Regions from separate parts of the Streptomyces sp. NPDC090106 genome, predicted to be linked through region 2. Evidence: riboswitches for the same ligand, from Rfam matches in the RefSeq annotation. Region 2 holds a riboswitch; each other region holds the start of a gene.

Region 1 (5,713 bases), on a different contig from region 2:
GCGCGTGCCCGCCTACTTCTACCTGGAGAAGGACGGCAAGGTCCCGCTCACCCCCGCCGGATCGACGGTCGGCACCCCGCAGAAGCTCACGACGTACTGGTTCGGGCAGAAGACGTACAAGGACGGGCTCTCGCAGGAGACCTGCCGCAACTTCAAGCACGTCGGGTACTCCGTCGCCGCGACCGCGCACATCGCCGAGACCGCCTGGCACCAGGGCGTCGACCTGTACGGCGAGGTCAAGGACCGGCTGGCCGACACCCTCGACTTCCACGCCCGCTACCAGTCCGGCGAGTCCGCGCCCGCGTGGCTGTGCGGCGGGAAGGTCGACCGGAACATGGGACCGGACCTGGAGGTCGCCCTCAACCACCTGGAGGGCCGGCTCGGCCTCTCCGTCCCCGCCGCCCACAAGCTCGCCGAGGAGAACCGCCCCGCCGGAACCGACGATCTCTTCGTCTCCTGGGAGACCCTCACCCACGCGAACAACCCCACCGACTGAGGAGAACCGCAGGTCAGGAATGTGTGCGACGAGCACTCCGGGAATGGGGTAAGGTTGGTCTCACCGACGCGGGGTGGAGCAGCTCGGTAGCTCGCTGGGCTCATAACCCAGAGGTCGCAGGTTCAAATCCTGTCCCCGCTACTCACGGCTCAGGGCCGGAAGTCATCCGATGACTTCCGGCCCTGAGTGTTTTGCGGCCCCCGGTTTCGCCCGGTCGGTCCACACCGCTCGCCGCCCGGCCCCGCTCCGGGAAATCTGGACCCGTGGCGGAGACGGCGGCGAGGGCGGCGGAAGGGCGGCGCGTCTTAGCCGTACGCCTGCTCCCGGTCCTGCTGATCGTCGCCGGCATCCCCTACGACGTGCTCACCCCGCGGGATTTCACCGCGATCCCCTTCTTCACCGCCGCCCCGCTGGTCGCCGCCCCCGTCTACTCGCTGACCGGCACCGCCGTCATCGGGGCCGCCTCCCTCGCCGCCACCTACGCCGTGCACGTGCGCTTCGGCGACGGCGTCGACCCGGACACCCTCACCGAGACGCTCACCGTGTTCACCGTCGCCGTGCTCGCCGTCGTCCTCAGCCAGGTCCTGCGCCGCGGCGACCGGCTGCTCGCCTCCCAGCGGGTGATCGCCGAGGCGGCCCAGCGGGCGGTCCTGCCGGTGCCCGGGGAGCGGACCGGCGGCTACGACGTCGCCGTGCGGTACGAGGCGGCGCAGCGGGACGCGTTCATCGGCGGGGACCTGTACGCCGTCCAGGACAGCCCCTACGGGGTGCGGCTGGTCGTGGGGGACGTGCGGGGCAAGGGGATGGGCGCGGTGGCCGCCGTCGCCGTCGTCATCGGGGCGTTCCGGGAGGCCGCCGAGCAGGAGGCCACCCTGGAGGCGGTCGCGGGGCGGCTGGAGCGGGCGCTGGCCCGCGAGGGCGGCCGGCGCGAGGGGTTCGACGCCGCCGAGGGGTTCACCACCGCCGTGCTCGCCGAACTCCCGCACGGCGACGGGACCGTGCGGATCGTCAACCGCGGCCACCCGCCGCCGCTGCTGCTCGGCCCGGACGGCACCGTGCGCGTCCTGCGTCCCACCGAGGCCGCACTGCCGCTCGGCATGGGCGACCTCGGCGGCCGGCCCGACCGCGCGGACGAGACCGGCTTCCCCGGCGGCGCCACCCTGCTGCTGTACACCGACGGGCTCTCCGAGGCCCGGGACCGCCACGGCGAGTTCTACGACCCCCGGTCCTGGCTCACCGGCCGGGTCTTCCGCGACCCCGGCGCCCTGCTCGGCGCGCTCGCCGCGGAGGTGCGCCGGCACACCGGGGGAGCGACGACCGACGACATGGCGCTGCTCGCCGTACGGCGGCCCTGAGGCCCTCGCGCAGCCGTTGCTACGGGGGGTGATCGGGCGAGCGCCCTCCGCATAACAACTGACATACCGTCAATACCTGTGAGATCACTGAGGCGCGGTCAACTCGCCCGTTTTTCACCGTCCATGACCCCTACGTCCAGCGGAAAAACGTTAACGATCAACGGGAACGGCTTGGAATACGGGGCCCGGGTCTATTAACGTTCGATAACGCAGCGCGGTCGTCCCAGCCGTCACAAGAGTCGGCTCCGTGCGCACGCGCCGAATCCCGCGAGGGAACCGGGGAACCACCACCTTGGGGTGAATCGCTCGTAAGTCGCCGTGGCAGCACGGCGGTTATACGCGCGTAGGAGACCTTCCTGCTCCGAACCCGTCAGCTAACCCGGTAGGCGAGAAGGAAGGAAAGGAGTACGCCCACGTGGCGTCGAACAGGCCTGCCCCCGAGGCCCCGTACATGCCGAGCCAGCGCTCCGAGAGCGACGTTTTCGGTTACGGCAGTTACCACCACGACGAGGGCCCGCAGGAGGTCTGGAATCCCACCGAGGAGTCCGTCCGTCCGGTACGCGGCAAGCACCGGGTCGCCAAGCAGCGCAGCAACGGCTTCGCGCGCAGCTCCACGGTTCTGGGCGTCGGTGTCATAGCCGCCGTCGGCGGGGCCGGCATGGCCAGCGCCAACACCGGCAAGCCGCCGGTCTCCATCTCCATGCCCGACGTCGTGCCGTCCTTCATCTCCGGCGGCGACGAGGAGCCCGAGGGCTCCACCACCCCGCTCAGCGACCTGGCCAAGTCGGCCACGGCGACGGCCGCGCCCACGGTCACGGCCGCCGGGTACGACGAGGACTCCACCTCCGGCGCCGGCGAGTCGCTGCGCAACCGGATCATGGCCCAGGCCGAGAGCCAGCAGAACCAGGTCGACAACAAGGAGCAGCTCGCGGTCCAGACCGCCGCTGCCGACCAGGTCGCCAAGGCCGAGGCCGCCGCCGCCAAGGAGGCCGCGGAAGAGGCCGCCGACGCGAAGAAGGCCGCCGAGAAGAAGGCCGCCGAGGAGGCCGAGGCCAAGCGTCTCGCCGAGCTCGCCAAGCAGTACACGCTGCCGACCTCGTCGTACACGATCACCTCGACCTTCGGTCAGGCCGGTTCGCTCTGGTCCTCCGGGTACCACACGGGCCTCGACTTCGCCGCTCCCACGGGCACCCTCATCAAGGCCGTGCACTCCGGGACGATCACGGAGGCCGGCTGGGCCGGCTCCTACGGCTACCGCACGATCCTCACCCTCGACGACGGCACCGAGCTGTGGTTCTGCCACCAGTCCTCGATCAGCGTCAGCGTCGGCCAGAAGGTCGCCACCGGTGACGTCATCGGCCGCGTGGGCGCGACGGGCAACGTGACCGGCGCCCACCTCCACCTGGAGGTCCACCCCGGCGGCGCCGAGACCGGCATCGACCCGATGGCCTGGCTGCAGAGCAAGGGCCTGACCCCCTGATCCGTCGCTCCTCCGGAGATGTCCGGCAGTCCTGACGCTCACCCCCCGACGTCAGGGCTGCCGGTTTTTGCGCGCCTTTGCCGACGGGCCGGAATAGGGTCCTTCGCCACCGGGGTTGTCACTGTCCATGACTTCTCTTCGCAAGCTGGGCACGTCCGACCTTGAGGTTTTCCCGCTCTCCCTGGGCGGCAACGTCTTCGGCTGGACCGCCGACGAGGCGCAGTCCTTCGCCGTCCTCGACGCGTACACCGCCGCGGGCGGCAACTTCGTCGACACGGCCGACTCCTACTCGGCGTGGGTGGCCGGCAACTCGGGCGGGGAGTCCGAGACCGTCATCGGCAAGTGGCTCAAGGCCCGCGGCAACCGCGACGACGTGGTGATCGCCACGAAGGTCAGCCAGCACCCGCGGTTCCAGGGGCTGACGGCCGCCAACATCAAGGCGGCGGCCGACGCCTCCCTGGCCCGCCTCGGCGTGGACCACATCGACCTCTACTACACCCACTTCGACAAGCCCGAGGTGCCGGTCGAGGAGATCGTCGGCGCGCTGGACGAGCTGGTGAAGGCGGGCAAGGTCCGGCACATCGCCGCCTCCAACATCTCCCCCGAGCGCCTGGACGCCTCGCTGCGCTTCTCCGAGCGCGAGGGACTGGCCCGCTATGTGGCCCTCCAGCCCCACTACAACCTGGTCTCCCGGGACACCTACGAGGGTGAGCTCCAGGACACGGCCGAGCGCTGGGGCCTCGCCGCGGTGCCGTACTACGCGCTCGCCGCGGGCTTCCTCACCGGCAAGTACCGCCCGGAGGCCACCGTCGACAGCCCGCGCGCCGCCGGCGCCGCCAAGCACCTGGACACCGAGCGGGGCCGCAGCGTCCTCGCCGCCCTCGACGACATCGCCGAGGCCCACCTCGTACCGGTCGCGACGGTCGCCCTCGCCTGGCTCGCCGCCCGCCCCACGGTCGCCGCGCCCATCGCCTCCGCCCGCACCGTCGACCAGCTCCCCGCGCTGCTGAAGCTGGCGGACCTGACCCTGACGGACGCGGAACTCGCCCGCCTCACCGAGGCGTCGGCCTGACCCCCTAGGAGCGGTACGGGTTGTACGACGGGTGCGGTCCCGCCGGCTGCCCGTACCCGTAGGCCTGCCCGTGGCCGTACCCCTGGCCGTACACCCCGGGGATCGGCCACGGGGGCGCGGCCACCGGTACCGGCGGGGCCGTCATCCGGGCGGCGTGGTCCAGCGCGGGCCGGGCCGCGTCCCGCCGGGCCCACAGCTGCTGCAGCAGCTCCCGCTCCCGTACGACGAAGTCGGCGCCGGCGCGGCCGTGACGGCCCCGGTGGCGCAGGAACGCCAGCGAGGTCGCGTACGCCTCGTACTCGGCGACCGCGCGGGCGGCGGAGCGGCCCGCGTGCAGCTTGGCGTACTGGCGGGCGATCCGGCGGGCGCGCATGGAGCCGAGCGCGAAGGGTTCGGCGGGGATGAGCCAGCCGGCGACGGCGTAGGCGGGGAGTTCCTCGCGGACGGTGCGCAGCTCGCGCTGGCGGGTCCACACGACGAGCCAGGTCAGCAGGCCGAACGCCGGGACCATGAAGGCTGCGTACACGGCGAAGAAGCCGAACTCGCCGAACGCCGAGGAGCCGTTCCACAGGGCGTGCATGCCCATCGCGAGCAGCAGCCCGGACAGCGGGAACAGGACGCGGCGGATGTGGTGGCGGTCCGCGGACAGCGCCGCGATGCCGAAGCCGATGCCGGTCAGCACCGTGAACAGGGGGTGCGCGAACGGGGACATGATCACGCGCACGAAGAACGTGGCGGCGGTGACGGAGGCGATGCCGCTGTCGCCGGTGAGCTGGTCGGTGCCGAACGCGGTACCGAGGTAGAGGATGTTCTCGGTGAACGCGAAGCCGGTCGCGGTGACCCCGGCGATCACCACCCCGTCGACGATCCCGGTGAAGTCCCGTCTGCGGAAGAGGAAGAGCAGCAGGACCGCCGCGGCCTTCGCCGACTCCTCGACGACCGGGGCTATGACCGTCGCGCCCAGGGTGTCCGCGCCGGACGGGTCCGCGGTCGCCGTCGCTATCCAGCGGGTCGCGAAGCTGTTGGCGACGATCGCTATCAGCGCCGCCGCGCAGGCGCCCCAGGAGAACGCGAACAGGGTGTTGCGCCAGGGGCCCGGCTCGACCCGGTCCAGCCAGCGGAACGCGGCTATCAGCAGCGGCACGGGCAGGATCGCCAGCCCGAGCCCGACCAGGAAGCCCTCCGTGCCGGTCTGTTCGCGCACGAGGGCGAGGATGACCAGCCCGGACAGGGCGAGCAGGGTGATGAGCGCGCCGTAGCGCACCCATCCGCGCTGCCACCAGTGCGCACGCCGTGGCGCGGCACCGCCG
Region 2 (5,713 bases):
CCGCGCCGGGTCGCCGAGTTCGCGCCGCGGGTCCAGGAACTGACGGATCAGCTGATCGACCGCTTCGCCCGGGAGGGGAGCGCCGACCTCATCCACGACTTCGCGTTCCCGCTCCCCATCTACGCCATCTGCGACCTGCTCGGCGTCCCCCGCGAGGACCAGGACGACTTCCGCGACTGGGCGGGGATGATGATCCGGCACGGTGGCGGGCCCCGGGGCGGGGTCGCGCGGTCGGTGAAGAAGATGCGCGGCTATCTGCTGGAGCTGATCCACCGCAAGCGTGAGGCCCTGCCGGCCGAACCCGCCCCCGGCGAGGACCTCATCTCGGGTCTCATCCGCGCCTCCGACCACGGTGAGCACCTCACCGAGAACGAGGCCGCCGCGATGGCGTTCATCCTGTTGTTCGCGGGCTTCGAGACGACCGTCAACCTCATCGGCAACGGCACCTACGCCCTGCTCACCCACCCCGGCCAGCGTGCCCGCCTCCAGGATTCGCTGGCCGCGGGCGAGAACGCGCTGCTGGAGACCGGCGTCGAGGAACTCCTGCGCTACGACGGCCCCGTGGAGCTGGCGACCTGGCGCTTCGCGACCGAGCCGCTCACCGTCGGCGGGCAGCGGATCGCCCCCGGAGACCCCGTGCTCGTCGTCCTCGCGGCGGCGGACCGGGACCCTGAGCGGTTCGCCGAGCCCGACACCCTCGACCTGTCCCGCCGTGACAATCAGCACCTCGGCTACGGGCACGGCATCCACTACTGCCTCGGCGCCCCGCTGGCCCGGCTGGAGGGGCAGACGGCGCTCGCCACCCTCCTGACCCGGCTCCCCGACCTCCGACTCGCGGTGGATTCGGCCGATTTGAGGTGGCGCGGAGGTCTCATCATGCGCGGGCTGCGGACGTTGCCGGTGGAGTTCACGCCGACCCGCGGTCCGAACCCGTAGGCCGTTTCGGGCCAACTCGGGCAGTGGAACCGGCCTTTGCAAACATGACACACCCTCAACTCTGTGATCTTCACGTGATCCTCGCGGCATTAACTTGTGACAAGTGATCGAATGCCTATACGTTCACGGATCAGCGCGGCGTCGAGTCCCACTCGTCGCGCGGATCACCGCTGTCTCGTGAAAGGCCCCCGCATGCTCTCCGGGAACGGTCGTCACCGTCGCCCCCGTCAGGCTCCGGCGCTCCTCGTCGCGGCCGGTGTGACGGGCTCCGCCATCGCGATCCCCCTGCTCGGCGCGGGCGCCGCGAGCGCGGCCGACGGATCCACCTGGGACCAGGTGGCCCAGTGCGAGACGGACGGCTCCTGGAGCGCCAACGACGGCGACGGCGAGTACGGCGGGCTGAACCTGTCCCAGGAGGACTGGGAGGAGTACGGCGGCCTCGACTACGCCCCGAGCGCCGACCTGGCCAGCCGCAACCAGCAGATCGCCGTCGCCGAGAAGGTCCTCGCGGACCAGGGCGTCGGGGCCTGGGGCGCCTGCGGGCTGCTCAACGGCCTCGGCCACGACGACGCCACCGCCGATGTCGACACCGGTGTGGCGAGCGGCTCCCCCTCGGCCGACGAGTCCGAATCCTCTGATTCATCCGACTCATCCAGTTCCTCCGGTTCCTCCGGTCTGTCGAACTCCACGGGGTCCCCGGACTCCGGCGCCTCGGCCGACGAGGACGCCGACGCCTCCGCCTCGCCCGAGACCTCCGCCAGTCCGGACAAGTCCGCCAAGTCGGACAGTTCCGCGTCGGATTCCGAGCAGTCGCAGTCGCCGGACGGCTCGCCCACGATCCCCGCGAACGAGGGCGAATCGGACAACTCCTGGCAGGAGGGCGGCTCTTCGGGCCTGGTCGACATGAGCGACCTCGGCTCCTCGGAGGCCACCACCAAGATCGCCGGAAAGCACCGCGGCGCGCAGGCCGAGGAGAGCGCGTACACCGTCCGCGAGGGCGACACCCTGGCCTCCATCGCCGACTCCCTTGGCCTCGACGGCGGATGGCGTCACCTGTACGCGCTGAACAAGGGCGTCATCGGGTCCGACCCCAGCGCCATCGCTCCCGGTCAGAGCCTTGTGGTCGGTATCGGACAAGCCGCTGAATAGGCCGCGAATGGGCGGGAGTTCACGTCACACTTCGCGCTGAATGTCCGGTTTGGTGAAAGTGTGGGATGAGTCTCAGAAGCCCTGATCGTCTTTGAAATTCGCCGGATCCCGTGTCTACGGTCATCACCGCTCGTCACCACGGGCCCCGGCTGCCGCAACGCCGAATCCTGCCAGCGGCCGTACGGGAACAGTCGTCGCGTCAAGCGCCGTAGGCAGGAGCGGGGGACCCAAGGTAAGTGCCCCACCGGGCAGTCGACGGTGGTGGCTTGGGGTGTAGCCGTGCCGCGCGAGAGCGGGGCACGACCGGGCAACTCAACCGGCCCGAACCCGACAGCTCACCTCGCAGGCGTCGGTGAGGGGATCCACCATGCTGTTTTCCGGCAAGGGCAAGCACCGTCGTCCGTCCAAGGCCACCCGCGTCGCCGCGCTCGCCGGCGTCACCGGTGTCGCCATCGCCGCCCCGCTGATGGCGGCCGGCACGGCCTCCGCCGCCACCGCCTCCGAGTGGGACACCGTCGCCCAGTGCGAGTCCGGCGGCAACTGGTCCATCAACACCGGCAACGGCTACTACGGCGGCCTGCAGTTCTCGGCCTCCACCTGGGCCGCGTACGGCGGCACCGCCTACGCCTCCACCGCCGACCAGGCCAGCAAGTCCCAGCAGATCGAGATAGCCGAGAAGGTCCTCGCCGCGCAGGGCAAGGGCGCCTGGCCGAGCTGTGGTGTGGGCCTGTCCGGCGCGAGCTACACCGGTTCCAGCAGCTCGTCCTCCAGCGGCAGCTCCAGCAGCACCGGCTCCTCCTCCTCTTCCTCGAACAGCGGTTCCACCGCTCGGTCGACGGAGCAGCAGAGCGCGTCCCGCTCCACCGAGCGCGAGGCCGCCAAGAAGACCGTCTCCACCCCGACCGGCAAGAAGGTCAAGAAGGGCGACGGCGAGTACAAGGTCGTCAAGGGCGACACCCTCTCCTCCATCGCGGAGAAGCACAAGGTCAAGGGCGGCTGGCAGAAGCTGTTCAAGCTGAACGAGGACATCGTCGACGATGCCGACTTCATCTACCCGGGCCAGCAGCTGCATCTGAAGTAATCCTCAGCTGAACCACAGTGCCCTCACATCCGTGGTCCTCATACTGAAGGCCTCGTGAGGGTCCCCCCGTCCCCACGGGCTCCCCGCTCCGGTGCGTGTTCCCCCGTACGCATCGGAGCGGGGTTTTTTCATGCGGGCGCACGTGACCGTCTTTGTTCAGTTCAGAAACAATTTACTCTCGGTTTCGTCCACAGGTCGGTCCACGCGGTGGCCGATGCCCCGGAGCCGGTTAGGCTCTAGTCGCAAGGCCCACGTGGCCCCGCACCAACAGCGTCACATCCCAAGAAGGAGATGCTCGTGCCGTCCATCGACGTCGTCGTAGCCCGGGAAATCCTCGACTCGCGAGGCAACCCCACCGTCGAGGTCGAGGTCGGCCTCGACGACGGCAGCACGGGTCGTGCCGCCGTTCCGTCCGGCGCCTCCACCGGTGCCTTCGAGGCCATCGAGCTGCGTGACGGCGACCCGAACCGCTACCAGGGCAAGGGTGTCGAGAAGGCCGTCCTCGCCGTCATCGAGCAGATCGGCCCGGAGCTCGTCGGCTACGACGCCACCGAGCAGCGCCTGATCGACCAGGCCATGTTCGACCTGGACGCCACCGACAACAAGGGCTCGCTCGGCGCCAACGCCATCCTCGGCGTCTCCCTGGCCGTCGCCCACGCCGCCTCCGAGGCCAGCGACCTGCCGCTCTTCCGCTACCTGGGCGGCCCGAACGCGCACCTGCTGCCCGTTCCGATGATGAACATCCTCAACGGTGGGTCGCACGCCGACTCCAACGTCGACATCCAGGAGTTCATGATCGCCCCGATCGGCGCGGAGTCCTTCTCCGAGGCGCTGCGCTGGGGCACCGAGGTCTACCACACCCTCAAGAAGGTCCTGAAGAGCAAGGGCCTGTCCACCGGCCTCGGCGACGAGGGCGGCTTCGCCCCGAACCTGGAGTCCAACCGCGCCGCGCTGGACCTCATCCTCGAAGCGATCAAGGAAGCCGGTTACATCCCCGGCGAGCAGGTCGCCCTCGCCCTCGACGTCGCCGCCACCGAGTTCTACAAGGACGGCACCTACCAGTTCGAGGGCAAGTCCCGCTCCGCCGCCGAGATGACGGAGTACTACGAGGAGCTCGTGGCGGCCTACCCGCTCGTCTCCATCGAGGACCCGCTGTTCGAGGACGACTGGGCCGGCTGGAAGGTCCTCACCGACAAGCTGGGCGACAAGGTCCAGATCGTCGGCGACGACCTCTTCGTCACCAACCCCGAGCGCCTGGCCCGCGGCATCGACGACGGCGCCGCCAACGCGCTGCTCGTCAAGGTGAACCAGATCGGCTCGCTCACCGAGACCCTGGACGCCGTGGAGCTCGCCCAGCGCAGCGGCTTCAAGTGCATGATGTCCCACCGCTCCGGCGAGACCGAGGACGTCACCATCGCCGACCTGGCCGTCGCCACCAACTGCGGCCAGATCAAGACCGGCGCCCCGGCCCGCTCCGAGCGCGTCGCCAAGTACAACCAGCTGCTGCGCATCGAGGAGATCCTCGACGACGCCGCGGTGTACGCCGGTCGCTCGGCTTTCCCCCGCTTCAAGGGCTAAGCCTCAGTCAAGTCGTCCGTACGTCCCCGTACCCGGTCCCGTACCGTGTGCGGGGACGTACGCGCGTGTGTGAAGGAGAGACTGGGACATGGCCGTCAAGGACCGGGACCGTTTCTCCACCGCGACCAGGATCCGGATCCTCGGCGAGCAGACCGCCGCCCGGGTCTACCGCTCGCAGACCCGCCGCCAGGCCCGCCGCTCGCGCCTCACCGGCCGTGCCGCGCTGCTCGCGCTCGTCCTGTGCTCGCTGATCGTGGCGCTCGCCTACCCCATAAGGCAGTACGTCTCGCAGCGCGCCGAGATCTCCGACCTGGAGCGGCAGAAGCAGCAGGCCCAGCAGCGCGTCGAACAGCTGCGCGACCTCAAGGCCCGCTGGCAGGACGACGCCTACGCCGAGCAGCGCATCCGTGAGCGGCTGCACTACGTGATGCCGGGGGAGACGGGCTTCGTCGTCGTCGACCCGGGCGCCGCCCAGCAGTCCCGCGCCCGGCAGGGGGCGGCCGACCGCCCCTGGTACTCCAATGTCTGGGACGGCGTCGACAAGTCCGACGCCTACGACCAGTGACCTGACCCAACAGAGAGACAGCTTCCGACGCATGGAAACGCCCCCGCCGTCCACCCCGCGCACCGAGCCCGTCGACGCCGACGTCGAGGCCTTCAAGCAGCAGCTCGGGCGCCCGCCGCGCGGACTGCGCGCCATCGCGCACCGGTGCCCGTGCGGGCAGCCGGACGTCGTCGAGACGGCCCCGCGGCTGCCGGACGGCACGCCGTTCCCGACGCTGTACTACCTGACGTGCCCGAAGGCGAACTCCGCGATCGGCACGCTGGAGGCGAACGGCGTGATGAAGGAGATGACCGAGCGGCTCGGCACCGACCCCGGGCTCGCCGCCTCCTACCGCGCCGCCCACGAGGACTACGTCCGGCGCCGTGACGAGATCGAGGAGCTGAAGGGCTTCCCGAGCGCGGGCG
Region 3 (5,713 bases), on a different contig from region 2:
CATCAGGCTCGTCGCCTCGGCCTGCCGGCACTCGGTGTACCGCATGGCGGCCGGCGGGTCGTCGTTGCCCAGGGAACCGAAGTTGCCGTGGCCGTCGACGAGCGGCACGCGCATGGAGAACGGCTGCGCCATGCGCACCAGCGCGTCGTAGATCGACGCGTCGCCGTGCGGGTGCAGCTTGCCCATGACCTCGCCCACCACGCGGGCGCACTTCACGTAGCCCCGGTCGGGGCGCAGGCCCATCTCGTTCATCTGGTAGACGATCCTGCGGTGCACCGGCTTGAGGCCGTCGCGGGCGTCCGGCAGGGCACGGGAGTAGATGACCGAGTACGCGTACTCGAGGAAGGAGCCCTGCATCTCGTCCACGACGTCGATGTCGAGGATCTTCTCCTCGTACGAGTCGTCGGGCGGCGGGGTCTTCGTGGTGCGGCGGGCCATCGCTGCCGGCTCCTCTTTTCTGGTCGCTCGCCTTCGGGTCGCGCCCCTTCGGCTCACTCTTGCTGAAGCGTGAACGGGAGATCTGACGCGCACCATTGTGGACCGTGGCACTGACAACGCGGACGACGACCCGGCGTCAGCCGTCCCGACAGGTGTCCGCTGATGTCCACGGCGGTGCGTCGCAATCTACGGGATCTCGCTGTCGGCGTACGACCACCGGGAACTCCACCGGTGCTCCGCACGCTTGCATACAGTGGCAGGACCGGCACAAAAAACGCGGCTGAACAACCGCACCGCGATCGAAGGGACGTACATGCCCATGGGTCACACGGCCACAGACCAGGCAGGCTCCGGGGGCCTGACAGCGACCGAGCACCGCCTGGCCAACGGGCTGCGCGTGGTGCTCTCCGAGGACCATCTGACCCCGGTCGCCGCGGTGTGCCTCTGGTACGACGTCGGCTCGCGCCACGAAGTCAAGGGGCGCACCGGCCTGGCTCACCTCTTCGAGCATCTGATGTTCCAGGGCTCCGCGCAGGTCAAGGGCAACGGTCACTTCGAACTCGTGCAGGGCGCGGGCGGCTCGCTCAACGGCACCACCAGCTTCGAGCGCACCAACTACTTCGAGACCATGCCCACCCACCAGTTGGAGCTCGCGCTCTGGCTGGAGGCGGACCGCATGGGCTCCCTGCTCGCCGCCCTGGACGACGAGTCGATGGAAAACCAGCGCGACGTCGTCAAGAACGAGCGCCGCCAGCGGTACGACAACGTCCCGTACGGCACCGCCTTCGAGAAGCTGACCGCCCTCGCCTACCCGGAGGGCCACCCCTACCACCACACGCCGATCGGCTCCATGGCCGACCTGGACGCGGCGACGCTGGAGGACGCGCGCGCGTTCTTCCGCACCTACTACGCGCCCAACAACGCGGTGCTGTCCGTGGTCGGCGACATCGACCCCGAGCAGACGCTCGCCTGGGTCGAGAAGTACTTCGGCTCCATCCCGTCGCACGACGGCAAGCCCGCCCCGCGCGACGGCTCGCTGCCCGACGTGATGGGCGCGCAGCTGCGGGAGGTCGTCGAAGAGGAGGTCCCCGCGCGCGCGTTGATGGCCGCCTACCGGCTCCCGCACGACGGCACGCGCGAGGCCGACGCCACCGACCTGGCGCTCACCGTCCTCGGCGGCGGCGAGTCCTCGCGGCTCTACAACCGGCTGGTGCGGCGCGACCGTACGGCGGTGGCGGCCGGCTTCGGCCTGCTGCGGCTCGCCGGGGCGCCGTCGCTGGGCTGGCTGGACGTCAAGACGTCCGGTGACGTCGAGGTGCCGGTCATCGAGGCCGCCATCGACGAGGAGCTCGCCCGGTTCGCCGAGCAGGGCCCCACGGCCGAGGAAATGGAGCGCGCCCAGGCCCAGTTGGAGCGCGAGTGGCTGGACCGGCTCGGCACCGTGGCGGGCCGCGCCGACGAACTGTGCCGCTACGCCGTCCTGTTCGGCGACCCGCAGCTCGCCCTGACGGCCGTGAACCGCGTCCTGGACGTCACCGCGCAGGAGGTCCAGGAGGTCGCGGCGGCCCGCCTGCGTCCCGACAACCGCGCGGTGCTCGTCTACGAGCCGGTCCCCGGACAGACCTCCGAGGACGCCGATCCCCCCGAAGACCCCGCGGCCGAGGCCACGGTCGAAGCCGGCGACGACAACGAGGAGGCGGCCAAGTGACCGAGCTCGCCGCGATGGAGTTCCACCCCCGGCCCCAGGCGGGCGAGCCCAAGGTGTGGGCGTTCCCGGCGCCCGAGCGCGGCGCGCTCGGCAACGGCCTGACCCTGCTGCGCTGCCACCGCCCCGGCCAGCAGGTCGTCGCCGTCGAGGTGCTCCTCGACGCGCCCCTGGACGCCGAACCGGCCGGCTTCGACGGTGTCGCCACGATCATGGCGCGGGCCTTCTCCGAGGGCACCGACAAGCACTCCGCCGAGGAGTTCGCCGCCGAGCTGGAGCGCTGCGGCGCCACGCTCGACGCGCACGCCGACCACTCCGGCGTCCGCCTCAGTCTGGAGGTCCCCGCCTCCCGCCTAGCCAAGGCGCTCGGTCTGCTCGCCGACGCCCTGCGCGCGCCCGCGTTCGCCGACGGCGAGATCGAGCGGCTGGTCCGCAACCGCCTCGACGAGATCCCGCACGAGACGGCGAACCCGTCCCGGCGGGCCGCCAAGGAGCTCTCCCGGGAGCTGTTCCCGGCGACCGCGCGCATGTCCCGCCCCCGCCAGGGCACCGAGGACACCGTCGAGAAGATCGACGCCGCCGCGGTCCGCGCCTTCTACGAGCGCCACGTACGCCCCGCGACGGCGACCGCCGTGGTCGTCGGCGACCTCACCGGCATCGACCTCGACGCGCTGCTCGGCGACACCCTGGGCGCCTGGACGGGCTCCAGCGCCGAGCTCCGCCCGGTCCCGCCGGTCACCGCCGACGACACCGGCCGCGTCGTGATCGTGGACCGGCCCGGCGCCGTCCAGACGCAGGTGCTGATCGGCCGTATCGGCGCCGACCGGCACGATCGCGTGTGGGCCGCGCAGGTCCTCGGCACGTACTGCCTCGGCGGCACCCTCACCTCCCGTCTGGACCGCGTCCTGCGCGAGGAGAAGGGCTACACCTACGGCGTGCGGTCGTTCGGCCAGGTGCTGCGCTCCGCGCCCGACGGCAGCGGCGCCGCGATGCTCGCCATCAGCGGCTCCGTCGACACCCCGAACACGGGTCCGGCCCTGGACGACCTGTGGAAGGTCCTGCGCACGCTGGCCGCCGAGGGGCTGACCGACGCCGAGCGGGACGTCGCCGTGCAGAACCTCGTCGGCGTGGCCCCGCTGAAGTACGAGACGGCGGCGGCCGTGGCGAGCACCCTGGCCGACCAGGTCGAGCAGTACCTGCCCGACGACTACCAGGCCACCCTGTACCGCCAGCTCGCCGCGACCGGCACCGTGGAGGCCACCGCGGCGGCCGTCAACGCGTTCCCGGTGGACCGTCTCGTGACGATCCTCGTCGGCGACGCGGCGGCCATCAAGGAGCCCGTCGAAGCCCTCGGCATCGGCGCGGTCAAGGTCGTGCCGGCGGAGTAGCACCGCACCGGCACGCGCGCGTGGAGGGGCTCTGGTGACGCGACGGTCACCAGGGCCCCTCTCTCCTTGCCGTCCTTGGAAATGTCCGAATTGAACGTCCGTCGCCTGTTTGCCCTGTGGGATGAATGACAAACGGCCTGATCCGTTTGAGGATCGAAAGTCGCCCCGCTTAGCGTCTTCCGGGCTGTCCGTCAGAGCAGTGCGCCGCGCCCGCGGCACCGGACAGTCATCGCCGAGTCCCCGTACGGCGCGAGCCAGGGGAGCCGGGGACCCACGCAGTCCCTGGGGTGAATCGGACGCCCGCGCGAGCCGCGAGGGGGTCCGTAGGAGACCTTCCTGCTCCGAACCCGTCAGCTAACCCGGTAGGCGAGAGGGAAGGAAAGGACCAGCCCTTACATGGCGTTCACGCGCCCCACCGGGAAGCACCGTGCCCCGAGCCGGATGCAGCGCACCACCGTTCGCGCGGCGGGTGTCGCGGCTCTCGCCACCACCGGCGTCATCGGCACCCTCGCCGCCCCGGCCCTCGCCGCGGAGCCCGCGGTCGAGCAGACCGGCATCATCCCGGTCGTCAGCATCGGCGACGACGTCGCCGACCAGATAGGCGCCCAGGCCGCCGCCCAGAAGCAGGCCGCCGAGGAGAAGGCCGAGCAGGCCGCCCGCGCCCAGGCCGCCGCCGAGGCGCGGAAGAAGGCCGCCGCCGCGGCCAAGAAGGAGCGCGAGGCCAAGGAGCGCGCCGCGCGCGCGGCCGAGCGCAAGCGCCTGAACTCCTTCGTCGCCCCGATCGCCGGCTCGTACATCTCGACCGGCTACAAGGCGGGCGGCGCCGTCTGGTCCTCCGGCAGCCACACCGGCGTCGACTTCCACGCGGCCAGCGGCACCTCCGTGCGCGCGGTCGGCTCCGGCACGGTCGTCGAGGCCGGCTGGGGCGGGTCGTACGGCAACAACATCGTGATCAGGATGAACGACGGCACGTACACCCAGTACGGGCATCTGTCGTCCATCGGTGTCTCGGTCGGCCAGACGGTCACTCCTGGCCAGCAGATCGGCCTGTCCGGCGCGACCGGCAACGTCACCGGACCGCACCTGCACTTCGAGGCCCGGACGACCGCCGAGTACGGCTCGGACATCGACCCCGTCTCCTACCTGCGCTCGCACGGCGTGAACGTCTGAGAAAGCGCTGCCCGACCGCACGGAACCCCGGCTCCACCGAGCCGGGGTTTCGTCGTTTTCGTCACCCCGGTGTCCAAAAAATATCCATGGATTCCGGCCCCCCGTCGGAAATTCCCGCTCATTGCCATAGAGTCACTGAACACACGTCAATCATCGACGTTTCACGGGGATTAAGGCGGAGGTCGGTCATGCGTATTCCGGCGCACTCGGTATGCACCGCGATCCGGGACGACATCGTCGCCGGGGTCCACGAGCGCGGCAGCCGGCTCACCGAGGAACTCCTCGCCCGCCGCTACGGCGTCTCCCGTGTCCCCGTGCGGGAGGCCCTGCGGACCCTGGAGGCCGAGGGGTTCGTCGTGACGCGCAGGCACGCGGGCGCGTGCGTCGCCGAACCGACCGAGCTGGAGGCCGCCGACCTCCTGGAGATGCGCCAGCTCCTCGAACCGCTGGGTGCCGCGCGGGCCGCCCAGCGCCGCACCGAAGCCCATCTGAAGGTCCTGCGCGGCCTGGTCAGACTGGGTCAGGAGCGGGCCAGGAGGGGCAACAGCGACGATCTGCGCTCGCTGGGCGGCTGGTTCCACGAGACGCTCGCCCAGGCCTCCGGCAGCCCCGCCCTGACCTCGATGCTGACCCAGCTGCGGCACAAGATCTCCTGGATGTACGCCGTGGACGCCCCCGCCGACCCGGTGGAGTCCTGGGCCGAGCACGGCGCGATCGTCGACGCCGTGGCGCGCGGCGACAGTGAGCGGGCCCGGTCGGTCACGGCCCTGCACAACGAGCGCTCGGCAGGGACGCACCGACTCCGTTTCCCGCCGGGAGGCGAGCGTGTGAGGAACTCGCAACATCCCGTAAACATGTCGAGCCTGCGGCATTAACACAGGCACCGTATACAAAGAGGAGATAATTCGCGGGGGATTATTTCTGCTGCCCTGGAGCTGAAAAGCGAGAGGCTCGCCCGATAATTCGGGCGAGCCTCTCGGTGTTGATTCCGCTGATTTATCCGAGCGGTACT
Region 4 (5,713 bases), on a different contig from region 2:
ACTGCTGCACCTGCACTGGGGTGCGGCGATCACCCTCGCCGACGCCGAGGCCCTCGCGGCCCTGCCGCTCCCGCAGACGTCGTCGTTCGAGTCCCCGCTCGACGGGCGCGAGGAGTACCCCGTCGAGGGCGGCCCCCGCTTCGCCCGCCCCGCCCTGTCCGTGCGCACCGCCGAGCGGCGCGGCACCGAGTGGGCCTTCGAGGGGTACGACACCGAGGGCGACGAGCTGCGGCTGCGCTTCCGCGACGCGGGCCTCGCGATCACCCTGCACTACCGGATGCGCGGCGACGTGCTGGAGCGCTGGGTCACCCTGGAGAACCAGGGCACGGAGGACCTGGAGCTGCTGCGCGCCGACTCGGCCACCTGGACCCTGCCCGAGCGCGACCAGTGGCGGCTCTCCCAGCTGCACGGCCGCTGGGCCGCCGAGTCCCGGCTCACCCGCACCCCCCTCACCTACGGTGAGAAGGTCATCGGCAGCCGCCGCGGCCACACCGGCCACCCGCACCTGCCCTGGGTCGCCCTCGACACGGACGCCACCGAGGAGCACGGCGAGGTCTACGGCGTCGCCCTCGGCTGGTCCGGCTCCTGGCGGATCGCCGTCGCCCAGCTCCCGGACGCGCGCGTGCAGATCACCGGCGGCGCCGGCCACGACGAGTCGGGGCTGCTGCTCCTCGCGCCGGGCCGGTCCTTCGTGACACCCCTCTTCGCCGGACTGTGGAGCGACGGCGGCCACGGCGGCGCCAGCCGCACCTGGCACGCCTACCAGCGCGACCACGTCATCCCGCAGGCCGATCAGGACCGGCCCGTCCTGTTCAACTCCTGGGAGGCGACCACCTTCGACATCTCCGAGGAGCAGCAGGCGGCCCTCGCCCGGCGGGCCGCCGACATGGGCGTCGAACTGTTCGTGGTCGACGACGGCTGGTTCGGCGCCCGCACCAGCGACCGTGCCGGGCTCGGCGACTGGACGCCCAACCCCGAGCGCTTCCCGCACGGCCTGAAGCCCCTCGCCGACTCCGTGCACGACCTCGGGATGCAGTTCGGCATCTGGGTCGAGCCCGAGATGGTCAACGCCGACAGCGACCTCTACCGCGCGCACCCCGACTGGGTGCAGTACCAGGACGGTCGAAAGCGGACGGAACTTCGCAATCAGCTCGTACTGAACCTCGCGCGGGAGGACGTCCAGGAGTACCTCTGGCAGCGGCTCGACACCCTGCTCTCCAGCGCCCCGATCGACTACGTCAAGTGGGACTTCAACCGCAGCTTCACCGACGCGGGCTGGCCCGGTGACCCCTACCCGCAGCGGCTGTGGGTCGATCACGTGCACGCCTTCTACGCCCTGTTGGACCGACTGCGCGCCGCCCACCCCGGCGTGGCCTTCGAGTCCTGCTCGGGCGGCGGCGGCCGGATCGACCTCGGGGTGATGAGCCGCACCGACCAGGTGTGGACCTCCGACAACACCGACCCGCTCGACCGGCTCACGATCCAGCACGGCTTCAGCCAGATCCACCCCGCGCGCGTGATGGCCGCCTGGGTCACCGACAGCCCCAACCACCAGCTCAACGACCGCGTCAGCTCGCTGCGGTTCCGGTTCGTGAGCGCCATGGCGGGCGTGCTCGGCGTGGGCGGCGACCTGTCGAAGTGGAGCGAGGCCGAGCTCGCCGAGGCCCGGGAATGGGTCGATCTCTACAAGGAGATCCGCCCCCTGGTGCAGCGCGGCGACCTCTACCGCCTCCGGGCTCCCCAGGGCGGTCTGAGCGCCGTCCAGTACGTCCTCGGTGACGAGACCGTCGTGCTCGCCTGCCTCCAGGCGCAGAGCTACGGCGAGACCGTGCCGGCGCTGCGGCTGCGCGGCCTCGACCCGACAGCCGCATATGAATGCCGCGAAACGGGCGAAGTCCACCGCGGGGGCGTCCTGCTGCACCACGGACTGCGCACCGGGCTGCGCGGCGATCTGGATGCGACGGTTCTCCGGCTACGTCGTATCTGATCCATCTGTCCGAATTGCAGCCTTCCTCATCGTTCATTCCAACTCGCTCTGGAATAAAGGGAGCTGTGAAATCGGCACGTGAGCAGCGTCATATCCGTGACGGTGAGTCGCCCGTCATGTTCACGTAATTCAGCTGTGTTCGCAGCGTGTTCGCGGTGTTCGGGCGGTGTCGAATATACGGAGGGTGACCGGGAAATTCACAGGTGATCAAGGGGAATCCATTCCGCCGGGAAACCCTCACTTGTCCCTTTGCGTCTCTCTCGCTTACGTTCGCCACCGATCCGGTCGGAACGCCTAATCCTGCCGCCGCCCGGACCCCGCGCACACCCACCCGTGCCCGGCAGGAGCGGGGGACCCACAGGTAGAAACGCCTGTCCCGGTCTCCGGAACAGGCTTGGGGTAAAGCCGCACACGCTGCGGCCGGACATCTCCAGTCCGCACCCGACAGCTCACCTCGTAGGCGCCGGAGAGGAATTCGTCATGCCCGCCAAGGGTAAGCACCGCCGTCCGAAGTCCCAGCGCCTCACCCGCTCGATCGCCGTGGCCGGAACCGGCGGGGCCGCTCTCGCCCTGCCGTTGATGGGCGCGTCCGGTGCCCACGCCGCCACTTCGCAGTCCGTTTCGGAAAAGCCCGTTCAGAGTCTTCCGGTCGCCCAGAAGACGGCCACCGCGAAGAAGAGCGCCGCGAACTCCACGAGTGCCGCGAACTCGGCGAGCACCGCGAACACCTCGACCGTGCACACCTATTCGGTGCGGTCCGGCGACTACCTCTCGAAGATCGCCGAGGAGCAGAACGTCAGCGGTGGCTGGCAGAAACTCTACTCGGACAACCGTGAGGCCGTCGGCTCCGACCCGTCGCTGATCCACCCCGGCCTGAAGCTCTCCATCGGCAAGAAGGCCACCGCGCGCACGGAGTCGTCGTCGGGCTCGGCGAAGTCCTCCGGCGGCAACGCGTCGACGAGCGCGAAGGAATCCTCCTCGTCGTCGTCTTCGTCGTCGTCTTCGTCCTCCTCCTCGTCCGGCGGCACGGCGAGCCAGAGCAGCGAGTCGTCCGGGAGCACCACCTCGTCGAGCGGCTTCGTCCTGCCCGTCTCCGGCGCGACCGTCGGCACCGCCTACCACACGGCGGGCAGCATGTGGTCCAGCGGCTACCACACGGGCGTCGACTTCGTCGTCCCGACCGGCACCACCCTGAAGGCCGTCGGCGCGGGCACGGTCGTCTCCGCCGGATGGGGCGGCGCGTACGGCAACCAGGTCGTCATCAAGCTGGCCGACGGCTACTACGCCCAGTACGCCCACCTCTCCTCCCTCTCCGTCTCCGCGGGCCAGAGCGTCACCGCGGGCCAGCAGGTCGGCCTCTCCGGCGCGACCGGCAACGTGACCGGGCCCCACCTCCACTTCGAGATCCGCACCACGCCGGACTACGGCTCGGACGTGGACCCGGTCGCCTACCTCCGCGCGAAGGGCGTCGCCGTCGGCTGACGGCTCCCGTCGGCGCCTCCCTCGGACCCCGGTCCCCCGGACGCCTCCCCCCTGTGCCACCGAAGGCCGGACCCAGATCCCCGGGTCCGGCCTTCGGTGTCCGTCGGCGCGGGTGCTCCTCGTCAAAGGAGCCACTCGTCAAAGGCGCCGCTCCTCAAGGGCGTTCCCCGGCACGGGCGTTGCTCGTTCATGATCGCTCGATTGCGGTCTTGTGGCGCGGGGGTCCAAGGCGTCGACAGGGGCGGGAGGGTGGGGCGAGAGTGAGGGCGACATCGGGGGGCAAGCGCTTTCCCCGGTGGTGTCGCCCCTCTCGCAAAGGAGCACCCGTGCACACCCGTTCGCGCCGTCGAAGAACCGTCGCCATAGCCGCGACGGCCCTGCTGGCCGGGCTGTTCTCCGCGCCCGCCGGGCATGCCGCGCAGGAGGACCGGCCCCGGCGGACCGTGGAGGACCTCGACCGCGGCCTGGTCGCCGTGCCGTCCGGTGACGGCCGTTTCCTCAGCTGGCGTCTGCTCGGCACCGAGTACGCCCGGTACGGCGACGCCATCGCCTTCAACGTGTACAAGAACGGCCGACGCCTCAACCGCGCCCCCGTCACCCGGTCCACGACCTACCAGGACGACACGCCCGGCGCCGGCACCTACACCGTGCGCGCCGTCGTCAACGGCAAGGAGAGCGGGCCCGGTTCGGCCGCGCTGGACTTCGCGCAGGGGTACGCCGAGATCCCGCTCGCCGCCGCCGACGGCTACACCGTGCAGCACGCCTGGCCCGGCGATCTCGACGGCGACGGACGGTACGAACTCGTCGTGAGCCGCCTGTCCGGGACCCGAGACAGGCCCGACCTGCTGGAGGCGTACACGCTGACCGGCCGGCGGCTGTGGCGCGTCGACCAGGGGCCCGGCTCGTACACGCAGGTGGGCGGGAACGGCGCCAACGACCCGGCGCCCGCGGCGATCAGCGGCTCCACGGCCATCGGCGGCTACCGCAACGACGACAACGTCACCGTGTTCGACCTGGACGGCGACGGCCGGGCCGAGGTGCTCACGCACACGGCCGCCGGGACCACCTTCGCGGACGGCTCGCAGGTCACCGCAGACTCGCCCGCCGACCAGTTCGTGTCCGTCGTCGACGGGGCGACCGGCGTGGAACGCGCCCGGCAGCCCGTACCCGACGACTTCGTCGCCGACGGCCCCTCCGGCGGCCACTTCGGGGTCGCCTACCTCGACGGCGTCCACCCGAGCCTGGTCACCAAGCTGGTGACCCGCGTCGGCGCCAAGCGGGGCGCCTTCCGGATCCTCTTCCAGACCTGGGACTTCAACGGCACCGATCTGAAGCCGCGTTGGAAGTACGTGGTGCCGTCCGGCAGCGGTGCGACCAGCTTCCACCAGATCCGCACCGTCGACGTCGACCTCGACGGCAAGGACGAGATCGCCGACGGCAACTACGTCGTCAACAGCGACGGCACCCTGCGCTACGTCGTCGACGGCGCCGGGCACGGCGACCGCTTCCACATCGCCGACCTCGACCCCGACCGCCCCGGCCTCGAAGGATTCGCCATCCAGCAGGCCGAGTCGGGCGTCATCCCGAACTTCCCCTGGTACTACTACGACGCCGACACCGGCGAACGCCTCGTCACCGGGCAGCACCCCGCCGACTGGGTCGACGACACGGACATCGACGTGGGCCGCGGCAGCACCGGCGACATCGACCCGGGCCACCGCGGCTACGAGTACTGGACCTCCACCGCCGACGTCACCGCCCCCGGCGCGGGCGTCCGCAACGTCCAGGACGGCAAGGTGTCCACAACCACGCCCAGCGTCAACTTCCGTATCTGGTGGGACGGCGACAAGGCCTCCGAGAACCTCGACCGCACCTACGTCGAGAAGTGGGACCCGGCCACACAGACCAGCGCGAAGGTCTTCGAGCCGTCCGGAGTCGTCTCCGGCGCCCGCAACGCCACCCCCTTCTACGGCGACCTGCTCGGCGACTGGCGCGAGGAGATCCTCGCCGAGACCGCCGACCACACCGCGCTGCGCCTCTACACCACCACCGAGCCCACCGGGACGCGCATCTACACGCTCGCCCAGAACCCCGAGTACCGACTCGGCTGGACCGTGCGCGGCTATCTCCAGTCCACGTACACCGACTACTACCTCGGCACCGAGACCCGTCGCGTACCGAAGCCCTCGATCAGCCTCCCGGAAGGAACCGTCCGACGTGACCACCACGCGTAGAACCTTCGGC

The links. Region 2 has a riboswitch for cyclic di-AMP ahead of ACIPSE_RS38320 (transglycosylase family protein). Riboswitches for the same ligand answer to the same signal wherever they lie in the genome.
Region 1: it holds a riboswitch for cyclic di-AMP, as region 2 does, so the genes downstream of both, ACIPSE_RS16980 (M23 family metallopeptidase) here and ACIPSE_RS38320 (transglycosylase family protein) in region 2, are expected to answer to the same signal.
Region 3: it holds a riboswitch for cyclic di-AMP, as region 2 does, so the genes downstream of both, ACIPSE_RS41075 (M23 family metallopeptidase) here and ACIPSE_RS38320 (transglycosylase family protein) in region 2, are expected to answer to the same signal.
Region 4: it holds a riboswitch for cyclic di-AMP, as region 2 does, so the genes downstream of both, ACIPSE_RS26180 (peptidoglycan DD-metalloendopeptidase family protein) here and ACIPSE_RS38320 (transglycosylase family protein) in region 2, are expected to answer to the same signal.

What each region holds. Positions count from the first base shown of each region.
Region 1 is NZ_JBIVDS010000004.1:691,261-696,973, forward strand. Features, by position in the region: gene ACIPSE_RS16965 (alginate lyase family protein) at 1-496, shown strand, start outside; tRNA gene ACIPSE_RS16970 (tRNA-Met) at 564-637, shown strand; gene ACIPSE_RS16975 (PP2C family protein-serine/threonine phosphatase) at 760-1,851, shown strand; cyclic di-AMP (ydaO/yuaA leader) riboswitch at 2,098-2,255, shown strand; gene ACIPSE_RS16980 (M23 family metallopeptidase) at 2,267-3,331, shown strand; gene ACIPSE_RS16985 (aldo/keto reductase) at 3,459-4,403, shown strand; gene ACIPSE_RS16990 (PrsW family intramembrane metalloprotease) at 4,408-5,713, opposite strand, start outside.
Region 2 is NZ_JBIVDS010000015.1:175,125-180,837, forward strand. Features, by position in the region: gene ACIPSE_RS38310 (cytochrome P450) at 1-936, shown strand, start outside; gene ACIPSE_RS38315 (transglycosylase family protein) at 1,129-2,085, shown strand; cyclic di-AMP (ydaO/yuaA leader) riboswitch at 2,280-2,449, shown strand; gene ACIPSE_RS38320 (transglycosylase family protein) at 2,453-3,166, shown strand; gene eno (phosphopyruvate hydratase) at 3,458-4,744, shown strand; gene ACIPSE_RS38330 (septum formation initiator family protein) at 4,833-5,309, shown strand; gene ACIPSE_RS38335 (DUF501 domain-containing protein) at 5,341-5,713, shown strand, end outside.
Region 3 is NZ_JBIVDS010000018.1:42,762-48,474, reverse strand. Features, by position in the region: gene ACIPSE_RS41090 (DNA topoisomerase (ATP-hydrolyzing) subunit A) at 1-438, opposite strand, end outside; gene ACIPSE_RS41085 (M16 family metallopeptidase) at 752-2,146, shown strand; gene ACIPSE_RS41080 (M16 family metallopeptidase) at 2,143-3,531, shown strand; cyclic di-AMP (ydaO/yuaA leader) riboswitch at 3,752-3,915, shown strand; gene ACIPSE_RS41075 (M23 family metallopeptidase) at 3,928-4,701, shown strand; gene ACIPSE_RS41070 (GntR family transcriptional regulator) at 4,890-5,576, shown strand; gene ACIPSE_RS41065 (HPr family phosphocarrier protein) at 5,713-5,713, opposite strand, start outside.
Region 4 is NZ_JBIVDS010000008.1:244,243-249,955, forward strand. Features, by position in the region: gene ACIPSE_RS26175 (alpha-galactosidase) at 1-1,987, shown strand, start outside; cyclic di-AMP (ydaO/yuaA leader) riboswitch at 2,306-2,463, shown strand; gene ACIPSE_RS26180 (peptidoglycan DD-metalloendopeptidase family protein) at 2,468-3,469, shown strand; gene ACIPSE_RS26185 (hypothetical protein) at 3,796-5,703, shown strand; gene ACIPSE_RS26190 (DUF6250 domain-containing protein) at 5,687-5,713, shown strand, end outside.